4 regions of the Micromonospora sp. CPCC 206061 genome follow, and region 2 is predicted to be linked to each of the others. Evidence: riboswitches for the same ligand, from Rfam matches in the RefSeq annotation. Region 2 holds a riboswitch; each other region holds the start of a gene.
What was found. Region 2 has a riboswitch for cyclic di-AMP ahead of V6V89_RS17790 (coiled-coil domain-containing protein). Riboswitches for the same ligand answer to the same signal wherever they lie in the genome.
Positions count from the first base shown of each region.

Region 1: linked by a shared signal. The riboswitch ahead of V6V89_RS19440 (C40 family peptidase) and the one ahead of V6V89_RS17790 (coiled-coil domain-containing protein) in region 2 are both predicted to bind cyclic di-AMP.
Region 3: linked by a shared signal. The riboswitch ahead of V6V89_RS20845 (C40 family peptidase) and the one ahead of V6V89_RS17790 (coiled-coil domain-containing protein) in region 2 are both predicted to bind cyclic di-AMP.
Region 4: linked by a shared signal. The riboswitch ahead of V6V89_RS05925 (C40 family peptidase) and the one ahead of V6V89_RS17790 (coiled-coil domain-containing protein) in region 2 are both predicted to bind cyclic di-AMP.

Region 1 is NZ_JBAKHX010000027.1:21-7,263, reverse strand. Features, by position in the region: gene V6V89_RS19465 (galactose oxidase-like domain-containing protein) at 1-1,769, shown strand, start outside; gene V6V89_RS19460 (hypothetical protein) at 1,766-2,350, shown strand; gene V6V89_RS19455 (TVP38/TMEM64 family protein) at 3,186-3,878, opposite strand; gene V6V89_RS19450 (type 1 glutamine amidotransferase) at 3,875-4,591, opposite strand; gene V6V89_RS19445 (Mur ligase family protein) at 4,581-5,801, opposite strand; cyclic di-AMP (ydaO/yuaA leader) riboswitch at 6,123-6,272, shown strand; gene V6V89_RS19440 (C40 family peptidase) at 6,278-7,102, shown strand.
Region 2 is NZ_JBAKHX010000023.1:24,693-31,935, reverse strand. Features, by position in the region: gene V6V89_RS17805 (multicopper oxidase family protein) at 1-569, shown strand, start outside; gene V6V89_RS17800 (HAD family hydrolase) at 630-1,373, shown strand; gene V6V89_RS17795 (glycoside hydrolase family 65 protein) at 1,370-3,745, shown strand; gene V6V89_RS17790 (coiled-coil domain-containing protein) at 3,783-4,847, opposite strand; cyclic di-AMP (ydaO/yuaA leader) riboswitch at 4,851-4,987, opposite strand; gene V6V89_RS17785 (glycoside hydrolase family 10 protein) at 5,111-6,685, opposite strand; gene V6V89_RS17780 (universal stress protein) at 6,753-7,211, shown strand; gene V6V89_RS17775 (cellulose binding domain-containing protein) at 7,225-7,243, shown strand, end outside.
Region 3 is NZ_JBAKHX010000030.1:36,901-44,143, forward strand. Features, by position in the region: gene V6V89_RS20830 (AMP-dependent synthetase/ligase) at 1-1,179, opposite strand, end outside; gene V6V89_RS20835 (ABC transporter ATP-binding protein) at 1,176-1,946, opposite strand; gene V6V89_RS20840 (ABC transporter ATP-binding protein) at 1,943-2,716, opposite strand; cyclic di-AMP (ydaO/yuaA leader) riboswitch at 2,931-3,083, shown strand; gene V6V89_RS20845 (C40 family peptidase) at 3,091-4,050, shown strand; gene V6V89_RS20850 (sigma-70 family RNA polymerase sigma factor) at 4,282-5,283, opposite strand; gene murQ (N-acetylmuramic acid 6-phosphate etherase) at 5,635-6,558, opposite strand; gene V6V89_RS20860 (MurR/RpiR family transcriptional regulator) at 6,555-7,243, opposite strand, start outside.
Region 4 is NZ_JBAKHX010000004.1:325,815-332,824, forward strand. Features, by position in the region: tRNA gene V6V89_RS05905 (tRNA-Gly) at 36-109, opposite strand; gene V6V89_RS05910 (zinc metalloprotease) at 429-1,367, shown strand; gene V6V89_RS05915 (pyridoxamine 5'-phosphate oxidase family protein) at 1,309-1,896, opposite strand; gene dcd (dCTP deaminase) at 1,951-2,529, shown strand; gene V6V89_RS05925 (C40 family peptidase) at 2,656-3,627, opposite strand; cyclic di-AMP (ydaO/yuaA leader) riboswitch at 3,640-3,775, opposite strand; gene V6V89_RS05930 (LamG-like jellyroll fold domain-containing protein) at 3,914-4,303, opposite strand; gene V6V89_RS05935 (N-acetylmuramoyl-L-alanine amidase) at 4,513-6,468, shown strand; gene V6V89_RS05940 (C40 family peptidase) at 6,498-7,010, opposite strand, start outside.

The DNA of each region.
Region 1 (7,243 bases), on a different contig from region 2:
CACCCACGGTCACCAAGGGGCGCCAGTACGACCTGTCCGTCTGGTACACGTCGACCAGCGCCGCCACCGCGATGACGCTGTATCGCCACGACGCCAAGGCCGGCTGGCAGTACTGGACCGACCTCGCCACGCTCCCGGCGACGAAGCAGTTCAAGCAGAAGACCGTGCGCACGCCGCCGGTGCCCGCCGGCACCGACCGGATCACGTTCGGCGTCAACCTGTACGGCGCCGGCACGCTCGTCACCGACGACTACCGGATGGTCGACGCCACCGCCGCCGCGCCCAGGTCGACCTGCAAGATCGGTGAGCGCTGCTTCAAGGGCCACTGGCAGGTCATGCCGTACCAGTCGTCGGTGCGCGCCATCCACGCCGCTGTGCTGCGTAACGGCAAGGTGCTGCTCGTCGCCGGCTCCGGAAACGACCCAAACGCCTTCAAGGCCGGCACGTTCAAGAGCGCCGTGTACGACCCGAACAACGGCACGTTCACCAACGTGCCCACGCCGGTCGACCTCTTCTGCGCCGGACACGTCGCGCTGGCCGACGGCAAGGTCCTGGTGATGGGCGGCACCAAGGACTACGCCGCCGCTGACGGCTCAGTCGGATACAAGGGCCTCGCCAACTCGTACCTGTTCGACCCGACCACCAACACGTACACCCGCACCAACGACATGGCCGCCAGCCACTGGTACCCGTCGGCGACCGTGCTCGGCAACGGCGACGTAATCTCCCTCGGCGGCCTCGGCGCCGACTCCAGCGGCACCACCACCACCGAGTACTTCGACGCGTCCGCGGGCAGATGGCTGCCGCAGAACGATGTGGTCCAGACCTGGGAATGGTGGGGCCTGTACCCAGCCATGGTGCTGATGCAGGACGGCCGGCTCTTCTACACCGGCAGCCACACCTTCGGCATCGGCCTGCCCGGCAGCGGAGCGCGCCTCTACGACTATCCCAACGGCAAGTGGACAGATGTGCCCGGCCTACAGGACAAAGACTTCCGCGACCAGTCGATGAGCGTCCTGCTGCCGCCCGCGCAGGACCAGCGCGTGTTCACCGTCGGCGGCGGCAACGGCGACGTCGGCGCCACCGCGGGCCGGCTCACGGACATCATCGACCTCAAGGCCGCCAACCCTCGATACACAGCCGGGCCGCTGATCCCACGCGGCGCGCTTGCCAACGGCCAGACCCAGGCCGCCGACACCGGCAAAATGTACGTCTCGCTGGTGCTGCTGCCCGACGGCACCGTCTTCGAGACCGGCGGTGCCCTGCACAACCGCGCCGACCCGGTCTTCGAAGCGTCCATGTACGACCCGGCCACCAACACGTTCACCCCGATGGCCGCCGACCCGGTGCCCCGCACGTACCACTCGTCGGCGTTCCTGCTGCCCGACGGCCGGGTGATGGCGGTCGGTGACAACCCCGGCAACGGCTCGTTCGACATGCGCATCTCCGTCTACACGCCGCCGTACCTGCTGCGCGGCACCCGGCCGGCCATCACGACGCTGGCGTCGACGCAGTGGGGGTACGGCAGCACCCAGCGGATCACCGTCGACCGGGCCGTGACCCGGGCATCCCTGATCCGCCCGGCTGCCGTGACCCACTCGTCCGACCCGAACCAGCGCTTCGTCGAACTGCCGATGACCGTCAACGGCAACACCATCGACCTGAACGTGACCAACAACCCGAACATCGCGCCGCCCGGCTGGTACATGCTCTTCGTCCACGGCGCCAACGGCGTCCCATCGGTCGCCAAGTGGGTCAAGGTCGGATGACGGCTCGCCTCGCGGCCTGGAGCCGGTCGGTCGTGTCCCTCGCGGTCCGCGCGTGGGGCGGATGGCGCGGCGCGAGCTGGCCCATCCGCACGGCGATCGCGGGCGGCGTGGTACTGCTCGCCCTCGGCGTCGGCCTGGCCGGCACCTGGGCGGCCGGCTCCGACGCCGACTCCCGCTGGTCGGCGGGGTCCCCGGGCACCGACTACGGCCCGGGCCCAGGCCCTGAACACGAAGGCCCCAACCCGGGCCGCGCCGACGACCCCAGCCAGGGCACGCAGGCCGGATCCGCGGTGACGCCGCCGGCGTTCGTACAAGACTTCGCCCAGCAGCCCGGCACAGGCCGCCAAGGCCCCGCCCCGTCACCCACCGCGGGCGTCGAGATCGCCGAAGGCACCGACGGGTGCGACCACGCGTACGGCGGCCGCGACGTGTGCGTGCCCTGGGAGTTCCCAGCCGGCGTGACGGACAAATGCGGATGGCTCGCGCAGCGAGGCTTCAAGCCCTTGAAGATCGAAGGCGGCCGCGACCGCCACGCCCTGGACCGCAACACCGACGGCACCGCCTGCGGCCCCGGCGACTAACCCCGCCACCCCACGCCCTGCGCCCGCCCCTTCGCGTACCGTCGCGGGTTGCGCGGGTTGCGCGGGTTGCGCGGGTTGCACGGGTTGCACGGGTTGCGCGGCGCCCGCGGGTTGCGCGGCGCCCGCGGGTTGCGCGGGCCCCGTTCCGTCGATCAAGGGCAAACGCACGTGGTTGGATCTCTTTTTCGCGTGCATTTGCCCTTGATCGACGAGGTCTTCCTTGATCGCGGCCCGGCTGGGCCGTGGTCTGCTCTCGCGCGGGCGCGGTGCGCGCCGATCGCAGCGCGGGGGCAGCGCGCTCCGCGACAGGTGAGGAGCCCGGACGGCTGCGCGGCGGTTGCCACGCCCTGCGCTGGCGGGGACGCCGCGTCCGCCGATCAGGGACGCGCGCGACGGCGGGCGCCGGGCCGCGGCCCGGCAGAGAGCACGAACGCGGACGCGGCGCGTCCTCCGGCGCGGCCCTTCGGCCCGCTGCATCTCCTCGCCGATCAAGGGCGATTGCATCGATCAAGGGCAAATGCACGTGGAAATGAGATCGAACCACGTGCGATTGCCCTTGATCGCGGCATGGGCCGCGATCTGCGGCCGGCATGGAGGGCGAGTTGGCCGCGCGCCCGCAGCAGCGCACGCGGTTCGGGTCTCGCGCTCGGGTGAGGCGCGACGAAGAGCGCCCGGCCGCCGCAGCGGCGCCTCATGGGCCGCTTTGTCCGTCGATCAAGGAGATTTCCATCGATCGAGGGCAAATGCACGTGGAAATGAGATCCAACCACGTGCGTTTGCCCTTGATCGACGAGTAGAGGGGTGCGGGTGCGTCGGGGGCTCCGCGGCGGCGGTGTTAGGGGGTGGCGAGGGTGCGGTTGGAGGCGCGGCGCCAGCGGGTGACGATTATCGTGGTGGCGATCAGGCCCAGGCCGGCCGGGGCGATCGCGAACCAGTTGATGTCGCCGGGCGAGGCTACGGCGGCGCCCACGGCCGCGTACCCGAAAGCTGACGGCACCGACGCGAGCACGCTGCCGATCAGGTATGGGCGCAGGCGGGCGCCTGTGGTCCCGTACCCGTAGCTGATCAGGCCGAAGCCACCGACAGGCAGCAAGCGGACGGTCACGACGCCGAACACGCTCTGCCGCCCGAACCAGCCGTCGAGCCTGGCCAGCCGCCCGCGGACCCGGTCGGCGACGAAGTCGCGGCCGAGCAGGCGGCCGACGGCGAAGCCGAGGGCGGCGGCGAGCAGCGCGGCGGCGAGCGCGTAGCTCGCGCCGCCAACCGTGCCGAACAGCGCTCCCCACGCTACCGAGACGAGCGTGCGGGGGATGAGCACGATCATCATGAGGGCGCCGAGCAGCACCGCGGCGGGGGGCGCGAGGAGGCCGAGCCGGTCGACGATGCGAGGGGCGGCGGCGAGGTCGGGCTGCGGCAGGAGGAGTACGGCGAGGCCGCATACGCAGAGCAGGACGAGGAGCAGGGCGAAGCGGGCAACCTTCGGGTCACGGAGGCCGTCACGGAGGCCCGCTCCGAGGCGCGCGATCATGAGGCCGCCGTGGCGGCCGTGCGCTCGGCGCGCAGCCGGTCGGACCAGGTGTCGTCGAGAGGGGCCAGCACGTCCATGCCGGTGGCCCAGCGCAGCAGCAAGTCGGCGATGGCCGGGTTTCGGGCGAGGGCGGGGCCGTGGGAGTACGTACCGAGGAGCTTGCCGCGCCAGGCGCCCTCGGTGCTGCCGTCGTTGCCGATGCCGGTGGTGACCCGGGCGAGCGGCGCGACGCTCGGGCCGAGGTGGGTGCGGCCGCCGTGGTTTTCGAACCCGGTCAGCGGGGGCAGGCCGAGCCGCGGGTCGATGACGCCGCCCAACTCACCGACGGCCCGGCTGGGGCCTCGGTCGGAGTGCAGGTCGAGCAGGTTGAGGCCGCCGCACTTGGCACCCTTGGCGAAGAACGAGCCGCCGAGCAGCTGGTACCCGGCGCACACCGCGAACACCACCGAGCCCTGCGCCACCGCGCGGTGCAGGCCGCCGTCGGCGAGCAGTCGCTGCGCGGCGAGCGCCTGCGGGCCGTCTTCGCCGCCGCCCAGCAGGTAGATGTCGGCGCTGTTGGGCAACGGCTGATCGGATCGGACCTCGATGGTCTGCACGGGAAACCCGCGCAGCGCGGCCCGGCGGGCGAGGATCAGCATGTTGCCGCGGTCGCCGTAGGTGGACAGCAGGTCCGGGTAGATCCAGACGATGCTGATAGCGCTGTCAGTTGACACGGTCCAACTCCGCTCGGATGTCCTGGAACGCCGTGTAGTTGGCGATGACTTCCAGTCGGCCGGGCGGCACCGAGGTGACCGCCTCGTCGAAGGACAGTACGTGGCGGAACGGCACACCGTTCACTTCCAACCGTACCGCCAGGTCGTACGCCCGATCACCGGTGATCAACACCTGCCGGCCCCGCAGCGGCGCGAAGTCGACGTCGAAGAGCCACGATGTGTCGAGGCCGTCGGGGTCGCGCGCGTTGATGGACAGCAGCGTCGGTGCGTGATCCACCATGTCGAACGCCTCCAGCCAGCTCGCCGGGTTCTTTGCGAGCAGCAGCCGGATGTTTCGCCCGTCTCGCATCACCTGCGCGTAGCGGCCCGCCACAGAAGTCACAGTGGACAGTCGACCGACCGCGTCGGTTGGGCGTACTCCAAACTGTGATGCCACCGCCAGCGCGGTGGCCGCGTTGCCGACGTTGACTTTTCCTGGAATCTGCAGGTTGACCTTATGCCACGCGCCACGCGGGTCGATGACGCCGTCGTCTTCCACCGTCCACTGTGGTGTAGGCCGGCGCAGCGGGCAATTGACGCACCACCACTGGTCGGCCTGGCGTTCGATCGGCGCACCACACTGTGGACAGACCCACGAGTCGTCGTGCCAGCGCTGCCCCGCGCTGAACCACGTCACCTGCGGCGAGGCGACCGCCGCGTAAACCACCATCGGGTCGTCGGCGTTGGCGACCACCAGGATGTCGGGGTGGTCGGCCAGCGCGGTGCGCCAGAGGTCGGCCATCATGGCGACCTCCTTCGCCCGGTCCAGCTGGTCACGCGAGAGGTTGAGAAGCGCGACCACGCGGGGCGTGGTCGCCGCGATCACTTGCGCTAGGTAATGCTCGTCCACTTCAAGTACCGCGTACGGCGTGTGCCCAGCCTTGGCCAGTGCCGAAGTGTGCCCAGTGGGCATGTTCGCACCGTAGGAGTTGGTGGCCACCGGACCCAGTACGCCGACCGCCGCGGCCGTGAGCCGGGTCGTGGTGGTCTTGCCGTTGGTGCCGGAGACTAGGGCGATGGCACGTCCGTTGGCGAGGTGGGCGAGCAGGTCAGGGTCGATCTTGAGGCCGATCCAGCCGCCGATCACCGAGCCGTCGCCGCGCCCGGCTGCCCGCGAGAGTGCCGCCGCCGTACGCGACACCGAGCTGGCGACCTTGGCCCGCAGGGGCATCTTGGCCGTGTTCCCGTCCGTCACGCGAGCGAGGGTACCGGAGGAGGTTTGATCTCCGGACACGGCAAAGTTGTGTGGCCTTATTCACCGTTCATGGTCAACATCCCGTCATGACCGCGTTGACGCTCCGTAGTGACATTTCGGACAGCGCCCTCCGCGCCCGGGCATTCGCTGGTGTGCCAAATTCGGTCCGCAAGATTTCGATTACTCCGCGTCGATCCCGGCATCGGCTACAAACGTTGAGCCGGCCTTCATCGTGGCCCGGCCGCACCGCGGGACAACGCCGAGCCCTGCCCATCCCGAGCGGTGCAACCGACATCCGACAACTCAACGGCGGATCGGGCAGGGACGGGGGAACCAGGTTAGTGATCTGTTCCCGGATCTTGGGGTGAAGCCGCGCGGGGAGCGCGGCCGGGCAGCCTCTGCGCCCGAACCCGACAGCTAACCCCGCAGGCGTGCCGGAGGGATCTCATTCCGTGCACGAACACAGTTCGAGCCGGCGGCGGCCTGTCCGCGCCGGCAAGCTAGCGCTCGCTTTGGGGATCTGCCTCTGCGCCGGCCAGCTCGTGGCCGGCGCCGCCGTGGCCGCTCCAGCATCCGCGGCCGCTCCCGTGACCACCGCCGCCTCCCAGCAGGCCGCCGCACCGGTAAACGTGGCGATCAAGCTGACATCTAGCACCAGCAAGGTGGCGTGGGGCTCGGCGGTCACGCTGACCGCGCGCGTCAACGACCCGAACACCGGCGCGGCCGTGACGGGCGGAAACGTGCAGTTCCAGGCGTGGCGCAACGGCGGGTGGCAGACCTGGCAGACCAAGGCGGTCACGAACGGCACGGCGACCTACCGCACGACCCCGTACGTCACCGGCAGCTTCCGGCTGAAGTACACCAGCCTGCCGGGCAAGTACCGTTGGACGGCCAGCGCGTCCATCCGGGTCAACGTGGTGGCCAGCCGGGCCAAGGTGCTCTCCGAAGCGCGCAAGCACGTCGGCAAGTCATACCGGTACGGCGCGAGCGGGCCAGGGTCGTTCGACTGCTCCGGCTACACCATGTACGTGTACCGCAAGGCCGCCGGCATCAAGCTGCCGCACAAGGCCAACTCGCAGCAGCGGTACGGGCGGGCGGTCGCCAAGTCGTCGGCCCAGCCCGGTGACCTGATCGTCATCCGGAGCGGCACGTACGGGTACCACGTCGGCGTCTACGCGGGCGGCGGCTACATGTACGACTCACCGAAGCCCGGTGTGAAGGTCGGCAAGCACAAGATCTGGACGTCGAGCTACGTGGTTCGGCGCCTGGTCGGCTAGTTCCCTACACCCATCCCCCCGCGTCCGCGATCAAGGGCTGAGGCGTACCCCCCGGCGCCTCGCCCTTGATCGCGGGCCATTTCACGCCCGGTCTCATCCCTCGCTCGCCCCGGCCCGCCGCGCCCCGGCCCGCCGCGCCCC
Region 2 (7,243 bases):
ACCAGGGCACCGACTTCTTCAATCGGCGGTTCACCGGTGGCGGCGACACGCTCGATGTACTCGAATTGCGTGCCGCCGACGACCTGGAACCGTCGGCGGACCTGCCGGCGACGCTGGCGCCGTTCGAGCCGATCGACCCTGCGGGTGCCGTCGAGACCCGGCAATTCCGGCTCGCCGGGCGAAACATCAACGGTCAGAAGATGGATATGAGCCGGATCGACGCGGTGATCACGAAGGACACGACCGAGATCTGGGAGCTGACCAAGCTGGATGGGACGCCGCACAACTTTCACGTCCACGACGTGCAGTTCCAGGTCCTCTCGGTCGACGGGCAGCCGCCGTCCCCGGAATTTCAGGGATGGCAGGACACCGTCTTTTTGGAGCAGGGAAGCACGGTACGGATTGTTGCCCGATTTGCGGATTATGCTGATCCGGATATGCCGTATATGTTCCATTGTCACCTGCTCACCCATGAAGACGCCGGAATGATGGGCCAGTTCGTGGTGGTGGAGCCGGGGCAGGAGGCCGGGCGGCCGCCGACCGGTTCGAGCCACAATCACGGACAGTAATTGCGGCGAGCCGCACACGATGGCGGTTTCGGCGGGGGCTCAGCGGTTACTCTCTCCGTTGTGCTGGGCCTCCCCGAAGGCGTTACCGCCTGTCTGTTCGACCTGGACGGTGTGCTGACGCAGACCGCAAAGGTTCATAACTCCGCGTGGAAGGAGACATTCGACGCCTTCCTGAGCACTCGCTCAGCCGAGACCGGGGAGCCGTTCGTGCCGTTCGACCCCGGCAGTGATTACAACCGGTACGTCGATGGCCGCCCCCGTGCCGACGGTGTGCGCACGTTCCTCGGCTCCCGAGGGATCGTCCTGCCGGAGGGCACGCCCGACGACCCGCCGGAGGCGGAGACCGTCAACGGCGTCGGCAACCGGAAGAACGTCATTCTCCTGCGCCGCATCCGTGACGATGGCGTCCAGGTGTACGAGGGCTCGGTGGCGTACATGAAAGCGGCCCGCGCCGCCGGATTGCGCCGCGCAGTGGTCTCGGCAAGCGCCAATTGCCGCGATATTCTCACGGTTACGGGTCTCATTGGCGAGATCGAGGTCGTCGTCGATGGCATCGTTGCCCGACGCGACAACCTACGCGGCAAGCCGTACCCCGATACCTTCCTTGACGCGGCTAAGCTGCTCGGCGTCGCGCCCACGGCAGCGGCCGTATTCGAGGATGCACTGGCTGGAGTCGAGGCCGGGCGCGCCGGAGGCTTCGGTCACGTCATCGGCGTCGACCGCGTCGGCCAGGCCGACGATCTATACAAGCACGGCGCCCACGTCGTCGTGCGCGACCTCAGTGAGTTGCTGGAGACTTCATGATCCGTGAGCGGGCCTACCCGGTCGAGCCATGGCATGTCCGGGAGACCCGGCTCGACCTTGATGTGCTTGCCCAATCTGAATCGGTTTTCGCGCTGTCCAACGGGCACATCGGCCTGCGCGGCAACCTTGACGAGGGCGAGCCGCACGGTCTGCCGGGCACATATCTGAACTCGTTCTACGAGCTGCGGCCGCTGCCGTACGCCGAGGCCGGTTACGGCTTTCCGGAGTCCGGCCAGACCGTTGTGAACGTAACCAACGGCAAGCTGATCCGCCTGCTGGTCGACGACGAGCCCTTCGACGTGCGATACGGCGAGGTCCGTACGCACCAACGGGTGCTCGACATGCAGTCGGGGACGCTCGACCGCACGGTCGAATGGGTGTCGCCGGCTGGCCGGGCCGTCCGGGTGCACAGCACCCGGCTGGTGTCGTTCACCCAACGGGCGATCGCGGCGATCTGCTACGAGGTCGAGGCGGCCGACGACAAGCCGCTGCGGCTGATCCTCCAGTCCGAGCTCGTCGCCAACGAGGAGCTGCCGGCCACCCGGAAGGACCCTCGGGTCGCCGCGGTGCTCAAGGCCCCGCTCAAGGCCGAGGAGCACCTCTCGAACGGGTCCAGTGGGCTGCTGATCCACCGCACCAAGAAGAGCGGCCTGCGCATGGCCGCGGCCATGGACCACGTGGTCGACGGCGCCGAGAAGGTGTCGGTCAGCACGGAGGCGTACCCGGACTGGGCGCGCACCACCGTCGCCTGCCTGCTCCAGCCCGGCGAGAAGCTGCGGGTGGTCAAGCTGCTGGCGTACGGCTGGTCCAGCCGGCGCTCGCTGCCGGCGCTGCGCGACCAGGTCGGTGCGGCGATCGCCAGTGCTCGCTTCTCCGGCTGGGACGGCCTGCGTGACGAGCAGCGCAAGTTCCTGGACGCCTTCTGGGACGCCGCCGACGTGCGGCTGGAGGGTGACCCCGAGGTCCAGCAGGCGGTCCGGTTCGGCCTGTTCCACGTGCTCCAGGCCGGCGCCCGCGCGGAGCAGCGGCCGATCGCGGCCAAGGGCCTGACCGGGCCCGGGTACGACGGCCACGTCTTCTGGGACACCGAGACGTTCGTGCTTCCGGTACTGACGTACACCCAACCCGAGGCGGTCAAGCACGGCCTGCGATGGCGCCACGCCACCCTCGACCTCGCCCGCGAACGCGCCCGCACGCTCGGGCTCAAGGGCGCCGCCTTCCCCTGGCGCACCGTGCGCGGGCACGAGTGCTCCGGGTACTGGCCGGCGGGCACAGCCGGGTTCCACATCGGTGCCGACATCGCCGACGCGGTGATCCGGTACGTGACAGCCACCGGCGACTACGACTTCGAGCGCGAGGTCGGGTTGGAGATCCTGGTCGACACGGCACGGCTGTGGCGTTCGCTGGGACACCACGACCGGCACGGCATCTTCCACATCGACGGGGTCACCGGCCCAGACGAGTACACCGCCGTCGTCAACGACAACGTGTACACGAACCTGATGGCGCGGTGGAACCTGGTCGGCGCGGCGGATGCCGCGCTGCGCCACCCCGACCAGGCCCGCCGGCTGGGCGTCGACGAGGAAGAGGCCGCGTCGTGGCGCGACGCCGCCGCGGCCATGCACGTCCCGTACGACGAGGAGTTGGGCGTACACCAGCAGTGCGAGGGGTTCACCCGGCTGCAGGAGTGGGACTTCGCCGCGACCCCACCGACCGCCTACCCGCTCCTGCTCAATTACCCGTACTTCGACCTGTACCGCAAGCAGGTGCTCAAGCAGTCCGACATCGTGCTGGCCATGCACTGGCGGGGTGACGCGTTCACGCCTGAGCAGAAGGCGCGGAACTTCGCGTACTACGAGGCGCGCACGGTGCGGGACTCGTCCCTGTCCGTCTGCACCCAGGCGGTACTGGCGGCCGAGGTCGGCCACATGGAGCTCGCCCACGACTACCTGGGCGAGGCCGCGCTGATGGACCTGCACGACATCCACAACAACACCCGGGAGGGCCTGCACATGGCAGCGCTGGCCGGGGCGTGGATCGCGGTGGTCTGTGGGCTCGGCGGCATGCGCGACCACGGTGGTGCGCTGTCGTTCGCTCCACGGCTGCCGAGCCGGATCAGCAAGCTGGAGTTCTCGCTGCTGTGGCGGGGGCTGCGGGTGCGTGTCGACGTCGACCGCGACGAGGTGACGTACTCGCTGCGGGACGGCCACGACGGTGCCGAGCTGGAGCTGCTGCACCACGGCGAGGCCATCACGGTCACGTCGGACAAGCCGGTCGTCATGTCGGTGCCGCCGCTGCCTGCCGTGGGCCCGTCGCCGCGGCAGCCGTGGGGTCGCGCGCCGGCCCGCCGGACGCCCGAGAAGACGTCCTGAGAAGCGAGGGGCGGGGATCTCATCCCCGCCCCTCGAATCACAGCATCGACACGTGTATGTGGTTCGTATGGTCGCTGGACGGGTCGCCGCCGGAACCGCTGTAGTACTTCCAGCCGGTCGCCGGTGACCAGAACTGCCGGTACCAGATCACGTACATGACGCCGAGGCGGTCGGCGTTGCGCACGTAGAACGCGGCGAGGTTGTTGCCGTACGTCTTGTCGGCGCCCCTGGCGTCACCGCCGAAACTCCCGCGCTCCGAAGACCAGTCGCACGCCCGGCCCTTCGGATGCTCGTACGGACCGCCGGACCGGAAGCAGTTCACGAACCGTTCCTTGGCACCGGGGACCAGCCGTCGCGTCTCGTTGTACATGTGCAGCGTCCGGGCCGTGACGCAGCCGCTGCCGGGGTTGGTCGGGTCATTGACGTTGCATCCCTGCCCCGAGAACCCGCCATCGCTGTCGCGGGGCGCCGGCTTCGCCTTCGGCGAGGACGCGACCACAAAACCGCCGGTGGACTGTCCGCCGACCTGCTTGAGCGCGATCTCCGCTTCTTTCTTCTGCCTGGCCATGAGGCTCAGCTGCTTCTGCTGCTCGGCGAGTTCCACGTCGATTGCATCCTTGGCCCGCTTCGCCTGGTCGTGTGCCTCCTTGAGGGTGGCGATCTTCGCGTTGTCGCGCTGCGCGAGCAGGTCGAGCGTCATCGCTCGGTCCAGGAACAAGTCCGGTGAGGAGCTGTTGAGCAGCATGGAGACGACGCCGACCCGGCCGCTGCGGTACGAGGCGGACGCGATGAGCGCGACCTCGGGCTCCATCTCCTTGATCTTCGCCTCAGCCTTGGTGAGCTCGAGCTGGAGTTGGAGCTGGCGCTTCTGAGACTTGTCGACAGCCTGCTTCGCGTCGGCGTATCCCTGGCTGGCCCTGGCGATCACGTCGCGTATGAGCGGAGTGCCGCCCTCGTCGCCGGGCGCCGTAGGGGTTGGCGCGAGGCCAACTGGCGCGGCGGAAGCCGCGGAGCCGAGGCCGACCACGCTGGTGATGGCGACCACGGCAGCGATCAGTGCGACGCCCAGCGTCCAGCGCTGGCGGCGTACAGATGCCGTCATGCATGTTCCTTCCATCGGCCGCCTACCGAGTTAGCTGACGGGTTCGGGATGGAAGTGATCCCTACCGCTCGCGCGGATTCACCCCGGTGGAACTCTGGTTCCCCGGCTCGCCCATTCGGGCGATTAGGCGACGATCACCGCCGGCGCCGTGGGGGCGCCGCCGAACGGAGACCGTCGGAAAGCTTACCGGATCAACGGGCCTGCTTGACACTGCTCTGACCAGCCAAAAGTGTTACCAGGCAACGACTTTCGGTAATATCTCCTCACCCTGTCACGTCAGCTTCGCTGGAGCCGCCAAGGTTCCACAGCCGGTCGAGGGCGGCTACGCAATAGCTGTACGCACCGGGAGTGCCAACAGTTCGATCGACCCAGTTCGTGCCGCGGGTGGTCGCCACCAGGCGCGCGGTCTCACCGTCCACCTTGAACACCGCGTAACCGGCTGGCCGCGTGCCGTCGCCGGCGCGCCATGCGAGAGCGACCGCGTTGTCGCCGTCCCGGCGCGCCTCGGTGACCTGAGGCGCGACCGGACGGTTCGGGGGCATGTGGTCCATCGCCGGCACCAGGGCGGGCTGGGCGTAGTGCGCGGTGGCGTACCGGCTGACCGCGCCGAGCCGGTTGGCCCGTACCTGTTTGGCGCTGAAGTGGATGCTGCCACCGACCGGGTACTTGGTGTTGAGCGCGAGCTGGCGGTCGAGCTCGGCGGGGTCGGACCAGGCGCCCTTCTGCCCGACCCGGTAGTCGGCCTGGCCGATGTAGAGCTGCACTCTGGTGTCCTTCACCACGTCTGACCACCACGGCAGGAGCTTCGCGTAGTCGGCGATGTCGAAGCCGATGTGCCAGTAGAGCTGCGGGACGATGTAGTCCAGCCACTCTTCCTTGACCCAGAGCCGGGTGTCCGCGTAGATCGCGTCATAGCTCTGCAGGCCGCGGGTGGGGGAGCCGAGGGAGTCGGTGGTGCGGTTGCGCCAGATGCCGAACGGGCTGATGCCGAACTTCACCCACGGCTTCAGCTCCTTGATCCGCTGGTTCATCTCGGCCACGAGCTTGTTGACGTTGTCGCGCCGCCAATCGGCCTTGGTGGCGAAGCCCGCGCCGTACTGCTGGAACGCCGCGTCGTCGGGAAAGTCCTGTCCCTTGACCGGGTACGGGTAGAAGAAGTCGTCGAAGTGCACGCCGTCGACGTCGTACCGGGCCACCGCCTCCAGCATCGAGTCTTGGACGAACTTGCGCGCCTCGGGGATGCCCGGGTTGTAGTAGAGGCGGCTGCCCTTGCCGCTCTTCGGGAACGGGACAGCCCACTCCGGGTGCACCCGGAGTGGGTGGTTTGCCGGCAGGTCAGCCGGGTTGCCCGACTGGCTGGCCTTGTACGGATTGAACCAGGCGTGAAACTCCAGGTTGCGCGCGTGCGCCTCGCTGACCAGGAACTCCATCGGATCCCAGCCTGGGCCGAGCCCGTCTTGCCGCCCGGTCAGCCAGCGCGACCACGGCGCGTACGAGGACGGCCAGAAGGCGTCGCCGCTGGGGCGTACCTGGACGAAGACCGCGTTGTGGCCGTGCTGCTGCGCCAGGTCGAGCCAGCCGCGGTACTCGGACTTGACCTTCTCCTGGTCGAGGCCGGGCCGGCTCGGCCAGTCGATGTTGCTGACCGTGGCGATCCACATGCCGCGGAGCTGGCGGGGCGCGTCGAGGGGGCGCCCGGCGCAACTCGCGGCGGCCGACACCTGCTGGGCAGGCTCGGGCCGGGTCTGCCAGCGGACCAAGCCCACCGAGAGGGTCACCACGACGACCAGGGCCACGGCGAGGTGGACCTGGCGGCGGCCGGTGGGGAGCAGGGCCATCGGGCCAGTCTGCCCTCTTTTGCGCTGATCTTGAAGTGGCAGGGGTCACCGCTCGATACTTGAGAGTGTGAGCACCTCGCCGGAGCACCGGTTCGAATTGGGCACCGATGGACCGAAGAACCTAGTGGTCGGCGTCGACGGTTCGACGACATCGATGCGTGCCGGCGCATACGCCGCCGGGCTCGCCCGCCGGCAGAATGCCCACCTGGTGGTCGTCTTCATCGCCCGGCCGTCACCGCTGGTCGGCATGGCGCCCGGCGCGATGGCCGTGGTCCGGCAGGCGCACGACGAGATCGCCGACGACCTGCGGCGGCAGGTCGACGAGGCGGCCGCCGAGGTCGGGCTGCGGGCGACGTTCCGGGCGGTCTCCGGTGACCCGTACACCGAACTGGTGAAGATCGCCGATGAGGTGAGCGCGGACGGCGTGATCGTAGGGGCGTCGACGCAGGCCGGGCACCGGTTTGCCGGTTCGATCGCGATCCGGCTCGTGAAGGCCGGACGCTGGCCCGTCACCGTCGTACCATAATACATTTACATACATGAAAATAAAGCGCGTCC
Region 3 (7,243 bases), on a different contig from region 2:
GTGCATGGGCACCCCGATGCCCATGAAGAACCGCAGCACGTCCGGCGCGATCGGGGCGGCGCCCGACGCCGCGTACCGCACCCGCCCGACCCCGATCCGCTCGCGCAGGGCCCGGTAGAAGAACAGCCAGCCGGCGGCGTACATCAGGCGGGTCACGAGCGTGTGCGTGCCGCCGGTGCGCACCAGCGTGTCGCCGATCCGCCGGGCCACCGCGAGCCAGAGCCGTGCGTTGAGCCGCTTGAGGGGTGAAGCGCTGGCGAGCCTGATGCTCACACCGGCAAGGATCTTCTCCCAGATCCGGGGTACTCCGAACAGGACGGTGGGCTGTACCTCGCGCAGGTTGGCCTGCACGGTCGCGATCGACTCTGCGAAGTTCACCTGGGTGCCGGCGCCGGCGTTGAACCACGTCGTGAAGATGCGTTCGGCGACATGGCACAGCGGCAGGTACGACAGCACCAGGTCGCTCGGGCCCGGTGGTGGCGACGTGAACCCGCCGCCGTCGACCAGCGACCGGATCGCGAAGTCCACGTTGGACACCGACAGCATCGCGCCCTTCGGCGGTCCCGTGGTGCCCGAGGTGTAGATGACGGTAGCGATGTCGTCGGGACGCGCGGCCGCCATCCGCTCCTCGAGCGCGTCCGGATGGGCGTCCCGGTGCGCCACGCCCATCAGCACCAGGTCTTCCCAGCACATCAACTTCGGGTGGCGGTACCGGTGCCGGATGCCGCGTGGCTCCAGGTAGACGATGCGTTCGAGGTCGGGGCAGTCGTCGAGCACCGCCAGCGCCTTGTCGACCTGCTCCTGGTCTTCGGCGACGAGCACCCGGGCGCCCGAGTGGTGCAGCAGGTACCCGACCTCGCTTGCCGGGTTCGTCGGATACAGGCCGACCGTGGCGGCGCGTACCGCGACGGTGGCGACGTCGGTGACGAGCCACTCCTTGCGGTTCTCGGCGTGGATGGCCACCCGGTCGCCCGGCTCGATTCCCAGTGCCAGCAGCGCGTGCGCGACGGTCTGCGCGGTGTCCCAGTACTCCGCCCAGGTGACCTCCTGCCAGATGCCGAAGTCCTTCTCCCGCATGGCGATCGCGTCCGGTGTCGCGCGCGCGTGCTCGCGTACCCGAGATGCGATCGTCGTCGCGGCCTTAACCTGGGTCGAGGTCATGCCAGCTGACTCAGTCATGTGGGTTGCACCTCGCCCAGATAGGCGCGGATGACGTCCGGGTGGTGCTGGATGTCGGCGGGCGGCCCCGTGGCCACCGCCCTGCCGAAGTCGACCACCAGGACCCGGTCGGCCAGGTCCATCACCAGGCCCATGTCGTGCTCGACCAGCACGATCGGGATGTCGAGCTCGTCACGGATGTCGAGGATGAAGCGGGCCATGTCTTCGGTCTCCTCGACGTTCATCCCGCCGACCGGTTCGTCGAGCAGGAGCAGCTTCGGCTCCATGGCGAGCGCCCGTCCCAACTCGACCCGCTTCTGTACGCCGTACGGCAGCAGCCCGACCGGCAGGCGGCGCCACTGCTCCAGTTCCAGGAAGTCGACGATCTGCTCGACGGCGGCGCGGGCGGCGAGTTCCGCGCGCCGCGCCCGGCCGAGCCACGCGATCGCGGACAGCGGCCCGTAATGGATGTGGTTGTGCCGCCCGAGCATCAGGTTGTCGAGCACGGTGAGGTTCGCGAACAGCTCGACGTTCTGGAACGTGCGCGCCATGCCGAGCGCGGCGATCTGGTGCGGCCGCCTGCCGACCAGGTCGGTGCCGTCGAAGACCACCCGGCCGGACCGGGGCCGGTAGACGCCGGACAGCACGTTGAAGATGGACGTCTTGCCGGCGCCGTTCGGGCCGATGACCGCGAAGAGCTCCTGCCGCCCCACCGTGAAGCTCACCCCGTCGATCGCCTTCACGCCGGCGAAGCTGAGGTGGACGTCCGTGAACTCGAGGATCGTCATGACAACCACCGCTTACGCCGCCGGTAGTGCTTCACGTCGCGGAAGCTCTTGCGCCCCAGCCCCAGGTAGAACTCGCGGATGTCGTCGTCGGCGAGCAGCTGCGCGGCCGGCTTGTCGAGCACCACCCGGCCGGTCTCCAGCACGTACCCGTGACTCGCGATCGACAGCGCCATCGTGGCGTTCTGCTCGACGAGCAGGATGCCGGTGCCGCGCTTGTTGATCGCCATGATGATCTCGCGCACCTGCTCCACCAGCCGCGGCGCCAGCCCCAGGCTCGGCTCGTCGAGCAGTAGGTAGCGCGGGTCGGCCATGAGCGCCCGACCGATCGCCAGCATCTGCTGCTCGCCACCGGACAGGTACCCGGCGGTCCGGCGGCGCCGCTCGGCGAGTACCGCAAACAGGTCGAACACGTCGTCGAGGCGCGCCTTGATCCGCTCTGGGCTGGTGTGGCCGCCGATCCGGAGGTTCTCCTCGACGGTCAGCTCCGCGAAGATCCGCCTGGCCTCCATCACCTGGCAGATTCCCCGGCGCACCAGCGCCGCCGGCCGCAGGTGGTGCACGGGTACGCCGTCGAGCGTCACCGCGCCCTTCGTCACCTCGCCGTCGTGCACGTCGAGCAGGCCCGTGATCGCGCGCAGGAGGGTGGTCTTGCCGGCACCGTTCGCGCCAAGCAGCGCGACGACCCCGCCAGGCGGGACTGTGACGCTGACGCCTCGCAGCACCAGCATCACGTCGTCGTAGACGACCTCGAGGTTCCGCACCTGCAACATCGCCCGACGCTCCTTGTGTTCTACATCACAAGTTACCGGTCATTTAACTAGAACTAACAAGGTCGTCAAGCGACGGTTTGGTCTCGATCCAACACGCTCGGTAACGACACCTACCTTGATGGACTAATCACCCTCCTGCCACTTTCGTCTCAGCGATGATCACGTTAGGTTGGAGCGGCTGGTCCGGTCGTCAGTCACTCCCCCGGGTGGCGCCGGCCCGGTGCTGCCGAATCGCAAATCACGACTACGGTCAGTGAGCGAACCGGGGACCCACCTTGTGCAATGGGGTGAATCCGCACTCGTGCGGTAGGGCGTCCTTCCCGCCCGAATCCGTCAGCTAACCCGGTAGGCGGCCTGCGGAAGAGGGGTCACGTTTGTCACCCGCGCGTACGCTGCTGCGCGCCCTCGTACTGCTCGGTGTGGGCATCGGGCTGACAGTGCCGGCGGTTGCCGCACAGGCGGAGCCGTCCGCGAGCGAGCTGACGCAGCAGATCAACAAGGCGTCGACGGAGCTGGAAAAGATCGTCGAGGCGTACAACAAGGCCGGAGAGGACCTCAAGACCACCAAGGCCGCCGCGCAGGCGGTCGCCACCAAGCTCGGCCCGCTGGAACAGGAACTCGCCGTCGCCGACGCGGAGGTCGGTCGGATGGCCGCCGTCGCGTACCGGTCTGGCCGGCTGGCCAACGCCAACGCACTGCTTGAAGGCGGCACCGGCAGCGTCGTCGACCGCCTGGGCGTACTCGACAAGCTGGCCCGCGACCGCCAGGCCCAGGTTGCCGGCTTCACGGCGACGCAGCAGCGGTATCTCGACGAGAAGTCGAAGCTCGACATCGCGCAGGCCAAGCAGACCGCGCAGGTGAATGAGCTCGCGACGGGCAAGAAGAAGATCGAGTCGGATCTCGCCAAGCTGTACGAGATGCGAGAGAAGGCGTACGGCTCGGCGACCACGTCGAGCGGCTCGTACACCGGCACGATCCCGTCGGTCTCTGGCCAGGCGGGCGTCGCGGTGCGGTTCGCATACAACGCGATCGGCACCCCGTACGTGTGGGCGGCCGAGGGGCCGAACGGCTACGACTGCTCGGGCCTGACGCTCGCCGCGTGGCGGGCCGCAGGCAAGACACTGCCGCACAACGCCGCGATGCAGTGGGACAAGGTGGCACACATCGGCCGAGGTTCGCTGCAACCGGGAGACCTGGTGTTCTACAGCGGTCTCGGACACGTGGGCATCTACGTGGGCAGTGGCAAGGTGATCCATGCCCCGCAGGCCGGCGAATCGGTGAAGCTCTCCAGCGTCGACATGATGACCCCATACGGCTACGGCCGCGTCCGCTAGCTGTTCGGTTCCATACGGGCCGCGGCATCGGCTGCCGCGGCCCGTTGGTGTCGGCGTGTCGTGGGGCCGTGTACTTCGCGCTGACGCAACGGAGCACCCAGTGGTTCGCCGCCGCACCGCCCGAACCGCGGGCACCGCGCGGAGCTGGGTGCTTGAACCAGCCCCTGAATAGACAGGCGAGCGGCCGGCGTCCCACACTAGACGCCGGCCGCTCGCTATTTGTCGATGCTGTTATGCCGCCTGGAGACCCTCGGCCCGGGCCAGCTCGCGGAGCCGGCCGAGCGCCTGGATCTCAAGCTGGCGGATGCGCTCCCGCGACAGCGAGAACCGCGACGCCACCTCGGTGAGCGAGTGCTCCCGGCCGTCTTCGAGCCCGTACCGGGCGCGCATGATGCCGGCCGACCGGTCGTCGAGGTGGTTGAGCAGACCCTCGATGCGCTGCCGCTCCAGGCCGGTGAGCACGATCTCTTCCGGCGACGGAGCGTCGCTGTCGGCCACCAGGTCGCCGAGGTTGGTGTCGCCGTCGTCGCCGACCGGTGTGTCGAGCGACACGGTGTCCTGCGACCAGCGCACCAGCTCGTGCACCCGCTCGACGGGCACGCCCAGCGCGACCGCGATCTGCTCCGGCTCGGGGTCGCTGCCGAGCTCACGGGTGAGCTGGCGGGCGACGTTGCGCATCCGGTTGACGTCTTCGACCAGGTGCACCGGCAGCCGCACGGTGCGCTCCTGCTGTGCGATCGCCCGGCTGATCGCCTGGCGGATCCACCAGGTGGCATACGTCGAGAACTTGAACCCGCGCTCGTAGTCGAACTTCTCGACCGCGCGCACCAGGCCGGTGTTGCCCTCCTGGATCAGGTCGAGCATCGGCATGCCAGACCGCACGTATCGCCGCGCGATCGACACGACCAGCCGTAGGTTTGCCCTGATGAACAGATCCTTGGCCCGCTCGCCCTCGATGACGAGGCGCTCCAGCTCTTCCGCGCCCACGCCCTGCGGCACCTTCCCCTCGTCGAGGAGGTGCTCCGCGTACAGCCCGGCCTCGATCGCCTTGGAGAGGTCGACCTCTGTGGCGGCGTCGAGCAGCGGCGTGCGTGAGATCTCGTGCAGATAGACGCCGACCAGGTCGCGTTCCTCGGCGACCTCGTCCGTGCGCATCACCACATTGCTTTCCACGTCGCTCACGATCCCCTCGCTCGCCCCACTTGCCTTGTTACCTGCTGTCCCGACGTTCATCAGCCCTCCCCCGTAACCTCCGGTATCCCCCGCGGTGCTGACACCTACACAACAGTTGAGACGCGCTTGGGATTCCGTCTCGTGAGTCGAAAGTGTCACGAATGCCTGAGTAATAGCTGAGAGCCCGGTGCGTACTTGCTGTGCACTGCGCTCTATCAAGGGATTCGGCTACAACCTGGGGGCGGATTGGACGGCCACTGTGCACGTTTCGCCCAGTCAATGACATCACCTGGTGTTGGCCCGCACAGCGATCCGGCTCACTACCTGTCTGCGATCCTCGTCACTTCACAGTACGCACGTACGCCGTCGACGGTTCAGCGCTTGTTCAGGGCATACCCGTGGCGCGGCACACTATGCGAGGTGAGCCAGGGCCCTGCGAACGTGGCCCGCCGAGCGTCCCAGCGCCGCCTTGGCACCGTCGACGTCGGCGCCGGACATCAGCGTCACGAGCGCGATCTTGAGGTCGCCGCCGGCCTCGGCGAGCGCCCGCTGGCAGTCCTCTTCGCCCCGGTCGGTCGCGGCCATGAGGATCGAGATCATCCGGCCGCGCAGCTTCGCGTTGGTGGCGACTAAGTCGATCATCAGGTTCGAGTACACCCGGCCGAGCCGGACCATGACCGCGGTGGAGAACGCGTTCAGCACCAGCTTCTGTGCGGTGGCCGCCTTCATCCGGGTCGAGCCGGTGATGACCTCCGGGCCGGTGTCGACGCCGATGAAGACGTCCACCTCCGCGGCGGCCGCGGCGGCCGGGTCGGCGGCCACGAGCGCGCAGGAGGCGCCGTTCACCCGCGCGGCGCGCAGGGCACCCAGCACGTACGGGGTGCGGCCGCTGGCCGCCAGGCCCACGACGAGGTCGCCGGCGCGCACCGAGGCGGCCGCCTCATCGGCCCCGGCCGCCTCATCGTCCTCGGCGTTCTCGACGGCGTGGTGCATCGCCTCGGGCCCGCCGGCGAGGTGGGCGCGAAACCAGTCGGCCGGGGTGTTGAAGGTGGGCGCCAGCTCCGCCACGTCGATCACGCCCAGCCGCCCGGACGTGCCGGCGCCGAAGTAGTGCACTCGGTGCCCGTCCTGTATCGCGGCGACGGCGAGGTCGACCGCGGCGGCGATCTCGTCCAGTACCGCCGCGACCGCCGGCGCCACCGCTTGGTCGGCCTCGTTGATGACCGTGAGCACGTCGCGGGTCGACATCAGGTCGAGGTCTTCGCTGCGCGGGTTCTGCCGCTCGGTGGGCGAGCCGATACGGACGACGGCTCGGCCGTCCGTATCGGCCGTCAACGCGACCGCCGGACGGAGGTCACCCGGTGCGACTGCACCGCCTCGGCGGTGACCTCCAGTGCCCGGCGGGCCTTGGTCCGGTTGCGGGCGGCGACCCCGACGAAGAGGCAGTCGACGACGGTGAGCTGGGCCAGCCGGCTGGCCATCGCGCCGGAGCGGTAGGTGGTCTCGCGGGCCGCCGTGGTGAGCACGAAGTCGGCCACCTCGGTTATCGGCGAGCGGGGGAAGTTGGTCAGCGCCACGGTGGTGGCACCGTGCGCCCGCGCCTGCTGGAGCACCTCGATCACGTCGGAGGTGGTGCCGGTGTGCGAGATGCCGATCGCGATGTCACCCTTGCCGAGCAGCGCGGCCGAGGTGAGCGCCGTGTGTATGTCGGGCCAGTAGAACGCGGTGCGCCCGATGCGGTGCAGCTTCTGCTGGAAGTCGGACGCGACGAAGCCGCTGGCGCCGGCGCCGTACACGTCGATCCGGCCGGCGACGGTGATGGCGTCGACCACCTGCTCGCACACGGCGGGGTCGAGTTGCTCGGCGGTCTCTTCGACGGCGCGCGCGTCGTTGAACGCGATCGTGGCGATGATCTGGGCCAGGTCGGCGCCGGGCGGGATGTCGCCACCGACGACCCGGGCGTCAGGCGGCTCGACGCGGCGGGCGGCCTCGGCCGCGAGGCGGATGCGCAGCTGCGGGT
Region 4 (7,010 bases), on a different contig from region 2:
CTGGCTGACCGACGTCCTGACCAGGGCCTTCATGGTGGAGCGGGTGAAGGGAATCGAACCCTCACTGTCAGCTTGGGAAGCTGATGTTCTGCCATTGAACTACACCCGCAAGCGGACACCACTGTACCTGGTTGGTCAACCGACCCGCACGCAGGTTGCCGCGCGGCGAGCCACCCGCGCCCACGCCAGCTTCGGACGCCACAAGGGGCGTTCCAGTGGGGGGCGATCAAGGGAGATTGCGTCGATCAAGGGCGTATGCACGTGGTTTTGAGATCAAAGCAAGTGCATTCGCCCTTGATCGGCGGGGAGACTCGGCGGGGAGGCGGGTGGGTGGGGAGGCGGGGAGGCGGGGTGGGTGGGTGGGTGGGTGGATGGGTGGGTGATGGCGGAGGATTGGTCATTGATTGATGTGAGTATATAGTCGGCAAATGCCGCTACATCGATCTTCGCCGATCTGGGCTGGGCTTGCGGCCTTCGCCCTGCTCGTCAGTGCCGGACCACCAACCTCTGCCGAGGCCGGCACGGCCGGGAGCGGGACGTGTGGCCAGAGCGGCGACGCGCGGATCAGGCCGGGCACGCCTGGTGCGCAGGATCCCAATGATCTGGCGCCTGGGCAGGTGGCCGAGCGGGAGCGAGAGCTGATCGCCAGACTGGAGGAGCGGGCCAAGTCGGGCAAGGCCCTCACCTTCGCGACGGTGACGGTGCCGACCGTGGTGCATGTGATCTCCAGCGACAGCACGCGTGCCGGCGGCAGTGTGCCGGATTCGATGGTCCAGCAGCAGATCCAGGTGCTCAACGACGCGTACTCCGGGGCGACGGGTGGGGCGGAGACGGCGTTCGCGTTCGAGTTGATGGAGATCAATCGGGTGGTCAACCCGGCGTGGTACCCGATCGTGTATGAGTCGACCGCCGAGTTCGAGATGAAGAGCGCGCTGCGACAGGGCGGGATGGAGACGCTCAACATCTACACGGGCGACCTGAGCGACAGCCTGCTCGGCTGGGCGACGTATCCGCAGGCGGCCCCGCACCCGAGCGATGGTGTCGTGCTGCTCGCCGAGTCGCTGCCGGGTGGCACCGCGGGGATCTACGCGGAGGGCGACACCGCCACCCACGAGATCGGGCACTGGCTGAACCTGTACCACACCTTCGAGGACGGGTGCGCGGGCGGCGACCAGGTGGCCGACACGCCAGCGGAGGCCACGTGGGCGTCGAATTGCCCCGTCGGGCGGGACACGTGTGTGGACGATCCAGGTGAGGATCCGATCCACAACTTCATGGACTACACGGCGGACTCGTGCATGTTCGAATTCACACCGGGTCAGGCGACCCGCATGTCGAGTGCATGGGCTGCTTATCGCGCAGCGTAGCCGTCGGCGCGTTGCGGCGGTGGCGGCCTCGGCCTCGGGGCGTCGGTGGCACGACGCCGTCCGGGTCGAGCCAGACCTGGACGGCCGGGCGCTCGACCGGCTCGGCGAACGGAGTGGCGCCGTTACGGCCGTGGCGAGCCAGCATGGCGACGTCGACCGTGAACTCGAACAGCCGCCAGTCGACGTGCGAGGCGGCGCGCAGGTGGTCGGCCAGGCGGGCGACCTTGGCCCGGTCGGTGACGACGCGGGCGCGGCCGGCCAGGTAGGCCTCGTCGTCGCTGTCTTCAGGCGGGAACGAATGCAGTGCGTATCGCCCGTCGCGCTCCAGGTCACGCCGCTTCGGCGAGTCGATCACGAAGCAGTACAGGCCGTCGTCGGTGATCACGGGGGACACCGGGTGCACCCGTGGCCCGCCATCGGATCGGACGGTGGCCAGGTAGCCCAGGCCAGGACCGTACTGCTGCATGAGAGCGCGGATCGAGTCGGCCAGGCGGGGCTCGTCGGCGACGAATTCGGACCAGGATGCCATGCCACCATTGTATCGAACATATGTTCGATCAAGGTAGTCCCCTATGGTGTGTCAATGCTGCTCTCCGACCGTGACCTCGTCTCCGAGATCAAGGCGGGCAAGCTCGCGCTCGAACCGTTCGAGCCGGCGCTGATCCAGCCGTCCAGCATCGACGTGCGCCTCGACCGCCACTTCCGGGTGTTCAACAACCACCTATACACCCACATCGACCCGTCGGTGCAGCAGGACGACCTCACCTCGGAGGTGGAGGTGCCGGACGGCGAGCCGTTCGTGTTGCACCCCGGCGAGTTCGTGCTCGCGTCGACGCTCGAGGTCATCTCGCTGGGCGACCAGCTCGCCGGCCGCCTGGAGGGCAAGTCCAGCCTCGGCCGGCTGGGGCTGCTCACCCACTCGACGGCCGGCTTCATCGACCCGGGCTTCTCCGGTCACGTGACGCTGGAGCTATCCAACGTCGCCAACCTGCCGATCACACTCTGGCCCGGCATGAAGATCGGCCAGCTCTGCATCTTCCGGCTCTCGTCGCCGTCGGAGCACCCGTACGGTGCCGAGGTGTACGGATCGCGCTACCAGGGGCAGCGCGGGCCGACCCCGAGCCGGTCGTGGCGGAGCTGGCGGGTCTGGCCGACCCGGTAGTACGCCACCCCCGCAAAGCGGAAAGAGGGGCGCCCTCCCATCCCGGATGGATGGGAGGGCGCCTCTACTGGCCGGGGCGGTCGCGTGACGGGGGAACACGCGACGGCGCGGCCACGGGGTGCGATGTCAGCCAGGGCGACCGAAGCTGTGTACCGGCGCGGCGTCGAGCTTGCGCATCCGGATCGGCTCACCCGTGCGGGAGGCGTGCACGATCCATCCACCCCCGACGTACATGCCGACGTGGTGCAGGTCGCTGTAGTAGAAGACGAGGTCGCCGGCTCGTAGGTTGCTTCGGCTCACGTCGTCGGTCGCGCGCCGCTGCGCAGCGGCGTTGTGCGGCAGCGAGACGCCAGCCTTCGCCCACGCCGCGGAGGTCAGGCCGGAGCAGTCGAAGGTGCCGGGGCCGCCGGAACCGTACTGGTACATCTTGCCGATCTGAGCGCAGGCGAACTTGACCGCCGTGCCTGCGGCGCCGCCCGGGTAGGTGTACGGGCAGGGCACAGGCGCGAGCGCGCCTGTGGTGCCACCGCTGCCGTACGCCCTGAGGCGCATGTCTTCCAGCTTCTCGATCTCGCCGTCGATCTGCTTCTTCCGCGCCGCCAGCTCCGCTTCGGTCGTGCTGAGCTGGGCGACGAGCTGGTCGAGGGGCTCCTTCTGCTTGGAGTACTGATTGCGCAGGTCGACCACGGCCTGGATGTCGGCCTGGGAGCGCCGCGCGAACTGGTCGAGCATCACCAGGTGGTCGCCGAAGGTGGTGGGCGAGCCGGTGGTCAGCAGCGCGTTGATCGTCGAGAGGTTGCCGCCCTTGTACTGCTCGGCGGCGAACTCGCCCACGCGCGCCATGGCGACGTCGATCTGCACCTGTAGCGGCTCGATCTTTTTGGTGAGCGCGGCGATCTGCCGCTTCTTCTTGTCAAGGTCGAGTCGGGTGGCGTTGTGCCGCTCGATCACGGGTTCGAGCTGGTTCCAGGCGACATCTATCTGCTTCTCGATTTCCGCGGCGGAAGGCTCGGCCCGAGCCACGGTGCCGCCGCCGAGCACGACGGCGCAGGTGACGAGAATGGTGACGACGGAACGACGTGCGGCATGACGAGCCACCGGAGTCCGCACTCCTTCTCCCTGAACCGCCTGCCGGGTTAGCTGACGGGTTCGGGCGGGAAGAACGCCCTACCGCATGACTGCGGATTCACCCCGAGGTGCGGTTGGGTCCCCGGCTCGGAGACGACCGATTCGACGGATCGAACCGTGGTCTTCCACGGTGGAAGGCCAGCCTCCGGCTCGACGATCCCCAAGGGTAGGAGCGGCGTGTCGGCGTGCGCAAGCGGAACGGCGTGTTTCTTCGGTGCGTATACGACCCCGTAGCGGAACGTATATCGAAACGACGTCAGTCAATGACTAGAAATACGTCATCGAGCAGCCCGGCGTACTGATCGTTGTTAGGCGACAAGTTCTTCGCACCGATTCGAAGTGGTTCGGAATTCACAATGGACACGTCGGCGGGTACCGGTATGCGGCCGAGCGCGGCACCATCCACCGAAATGGACAGATTGGTGCTGGTACGGGTGCAGGCGAGCACATGCCATCGGCCGTCCGCCACGGTGACCGGGGCGATCACCCGGTAGATCTGGGCCTTGCTGGCCACGACGCAGCTCGGGTGGCCCGCGCTCCCGTCAACCTGGAGCTTGAGCTGCGTGACGCCGCCGGTCGAGTACCCCTTCTGCATCACGTTGGCGCCGTCACCGGCCAGGAGTAGCACGTGTATCTTGGGCGACATCGCTCGATTGTGGAGATTTGCGAAGACCGACGGCAATCCCACTCGGTGAAGATTTTTTACGTCTGCGCTGCACGTGACGGAACCTATTGACGCCAACGGCCGGCCGGGCCAGTGTGATCGCAAGGCCATCGATAGGAGGTTCGATGCACCGTCTAGCAACGCGGATCGCGGTCAGCCCAGTGGTGGTACGCCCAATGGTGGTAGGCCCAATGATGGTAGGCGCGGTGATAGGCGCGGTGATGGTAGGCGCCGCGACGCTGGTGGCGACCGGCCCGTCGCCCGCCACGGCGGCACCAGGGAGCATCCGGCAGGAACAGTATGCCGCCGCGGCGGCCGAGTACGGGGTACCGGAGGCGGTGCTGCTCGGCGTCTCCTACCTGGAGTCGCGGTGGGACACCAACGCCGGCACACCTAGCACCAGCGGCGGGTTCGGCCCGATGCACCTGACCGACGCGGCGTACGTGTCCTCGCTGCCGGGCAATCACCACGACTCCGACGAGGAGGACCCGCGCGGCGACGAGGCACGGCCAGTGAAGCGGGTCGACTCCGGTGGTGTCGCGCCGCCAGCGACCGAGGCGCTCCAGAGCCTCGACCGGGCCGCCGCGCTCACCGGCGCCGCCGAGGAAGCCCTGCGCGCCGACCCGAACACGAATATCAAGGGTGGCGCGGCGCTGCTGTCCGCGTACCAGAAAGCCATAGCTGGACCGACGGGGAGCGCGAGCGATCCGGCGGCCTGGTATGGCGCCGTGGCCAAGTACAGCGGCGCGGACAGCGCCGACGCCGCGGCGGCCTTCGCCGACGAGGTCTACACGACGATCCGCGACGGCGCGACCAGGGTGACCGACGACGGCCACCGCGTCACGCTCGCCGGCCGTGGCATCACGCCGGCGCGCGGCTGGCTGGACCGGCTCCACCTGCGCAAGTTGGCACGGCCGGACGGCCTGGAGTGCCCGGTCGACATCTCCTGCGAGTGGATCCCGGCGCCGTACGAGGCGTGGACGGATGCCAACGGCAACCCCGATTACGGCAACCACGACAAGGGCAACCGTCCCAAGCAGCAGAAGATCGAGTACATCGTCATCCACGACACCGAGGGCTACTTCCAGCCGTCGGTCGACCTGGTGCTCGACCCGACGTACGTGAGCTGGCACTACACGCTGCGGTCGGTCGACGGGCACATCGCGCAGCACATCAAGGCGAAGGACGTCGGCTGGCACGCGGGCAACTGGTTCGTCAACGCGAAGGCGATCGGGCTGGAGCACGAGGGCTTCGCGGCGCAGGGCACCTGGTACACCGAAGCGATGTACCGCACGTCGGCCAAGCTCGTGCGGCACCTGGCGACGCGCCTCGGCATCCCGCTCGACCGCAACCACATCATCGGCCACGACAACGTGCCGGGCACGCTGCCGTCGACGGTGCGCGGCATGCACTGGGACCCGGGCCCGTACTGGGACTGGTCGCACTACTTCGACCTGCTCAAGGCGCCGTTCCGGCAGTTCGGGACGGCGCGGACCGGCCTCGTGACGATCGACCCGCACTTCGCGACGAACAAGCCGGCATTCACCGGATGCTCCGGTGGGGCGAACAACCCGTGTCCGGTACGCGGCTCTTCGGCCGTCATCCTGCACACCGCCCCGGACCCGGCTGCGCCACTGCTCAGGGACATCGGGCTGCGGCCGAACGGCGCCGACACGACGATGCAGGTGTCGGACCACGGGTCGCGTGTGTCGGCGGGGCAGACGTACGCGGTCGCGGACCGGCAGGGCGACTGGACGGCAATCTGGTACCTGGGGCAGAAGGGCTGGTTCTACAACCCGCCCTCGGCTCCCGCGGCGAAGTGGTCGACCGGCCTGGTCGTGACACCCAAGCCGGGCAAGGCGACGATCCCCGTCTACGGGCGCGCGTACCCGGAGCAGGCGGCGTACCCGACCGGCGTGCCCTACCAGGCGATCACACCCTTGCAGTACACGTTCGCGGCCGGGCAACGGTACGCCGTCGGCAATGTGTTGCCGAGCGAGTACTACCGGGCGGTGACGTTCGACGGCTCGTCACCTGGTGACTGGACGGTGATCCGGGGCGAGACGAAGTATGTGCAGATCCAGTTCGGGCACCGGATCATGTTCGTGAACCTGGCGGACGTGCAGATCCTGCCGTCGTTCCTCTGATTTGGGTGGGGCCGCGAGGCCCCACCCCCTCAGCTCGGGCGCCGGAAGCCCACGACGGGCATAGTGTCGATGCGCGCCATCTGCACCGGTTTGCCGGTACGCGGCGCGTGCACCATGATGCCGTCGCCCACGTACATGCCGACGTGGTGCAGATCGCTGTAGAAGAAGACGAGGTCGCCGGGGCGGGCGTTGGCGCGGCTCACCACCGCACCCTCTTTCCACTGGGTGGCGGCGTGGTGCGACAGGCCAACCCCGGCCTTGCCCCACGCGAACTGGGTCAGCCCCGAGCAGTCGAACGACCCCGGCCCGTCGGCGCCCCACACGTACGGCTTGCCGATCTGCGCGCACGCAGTCTTGACCGCCGTGCCGGCCTTCCCACCGATGTACTCGGCGGGGCACGGCCCGATCCGCAGCGCGCCGCCGGACGACGAGGATCCGTACGCGCTTTCGCGCAGGTCCTGAAGCCGGCCGATCTCACCGTCGATCTTCTTCTTGCGGGCGGCCAGCTCGGTGTCCTGCTGCTTCTGCTGCTCGATGAGCGC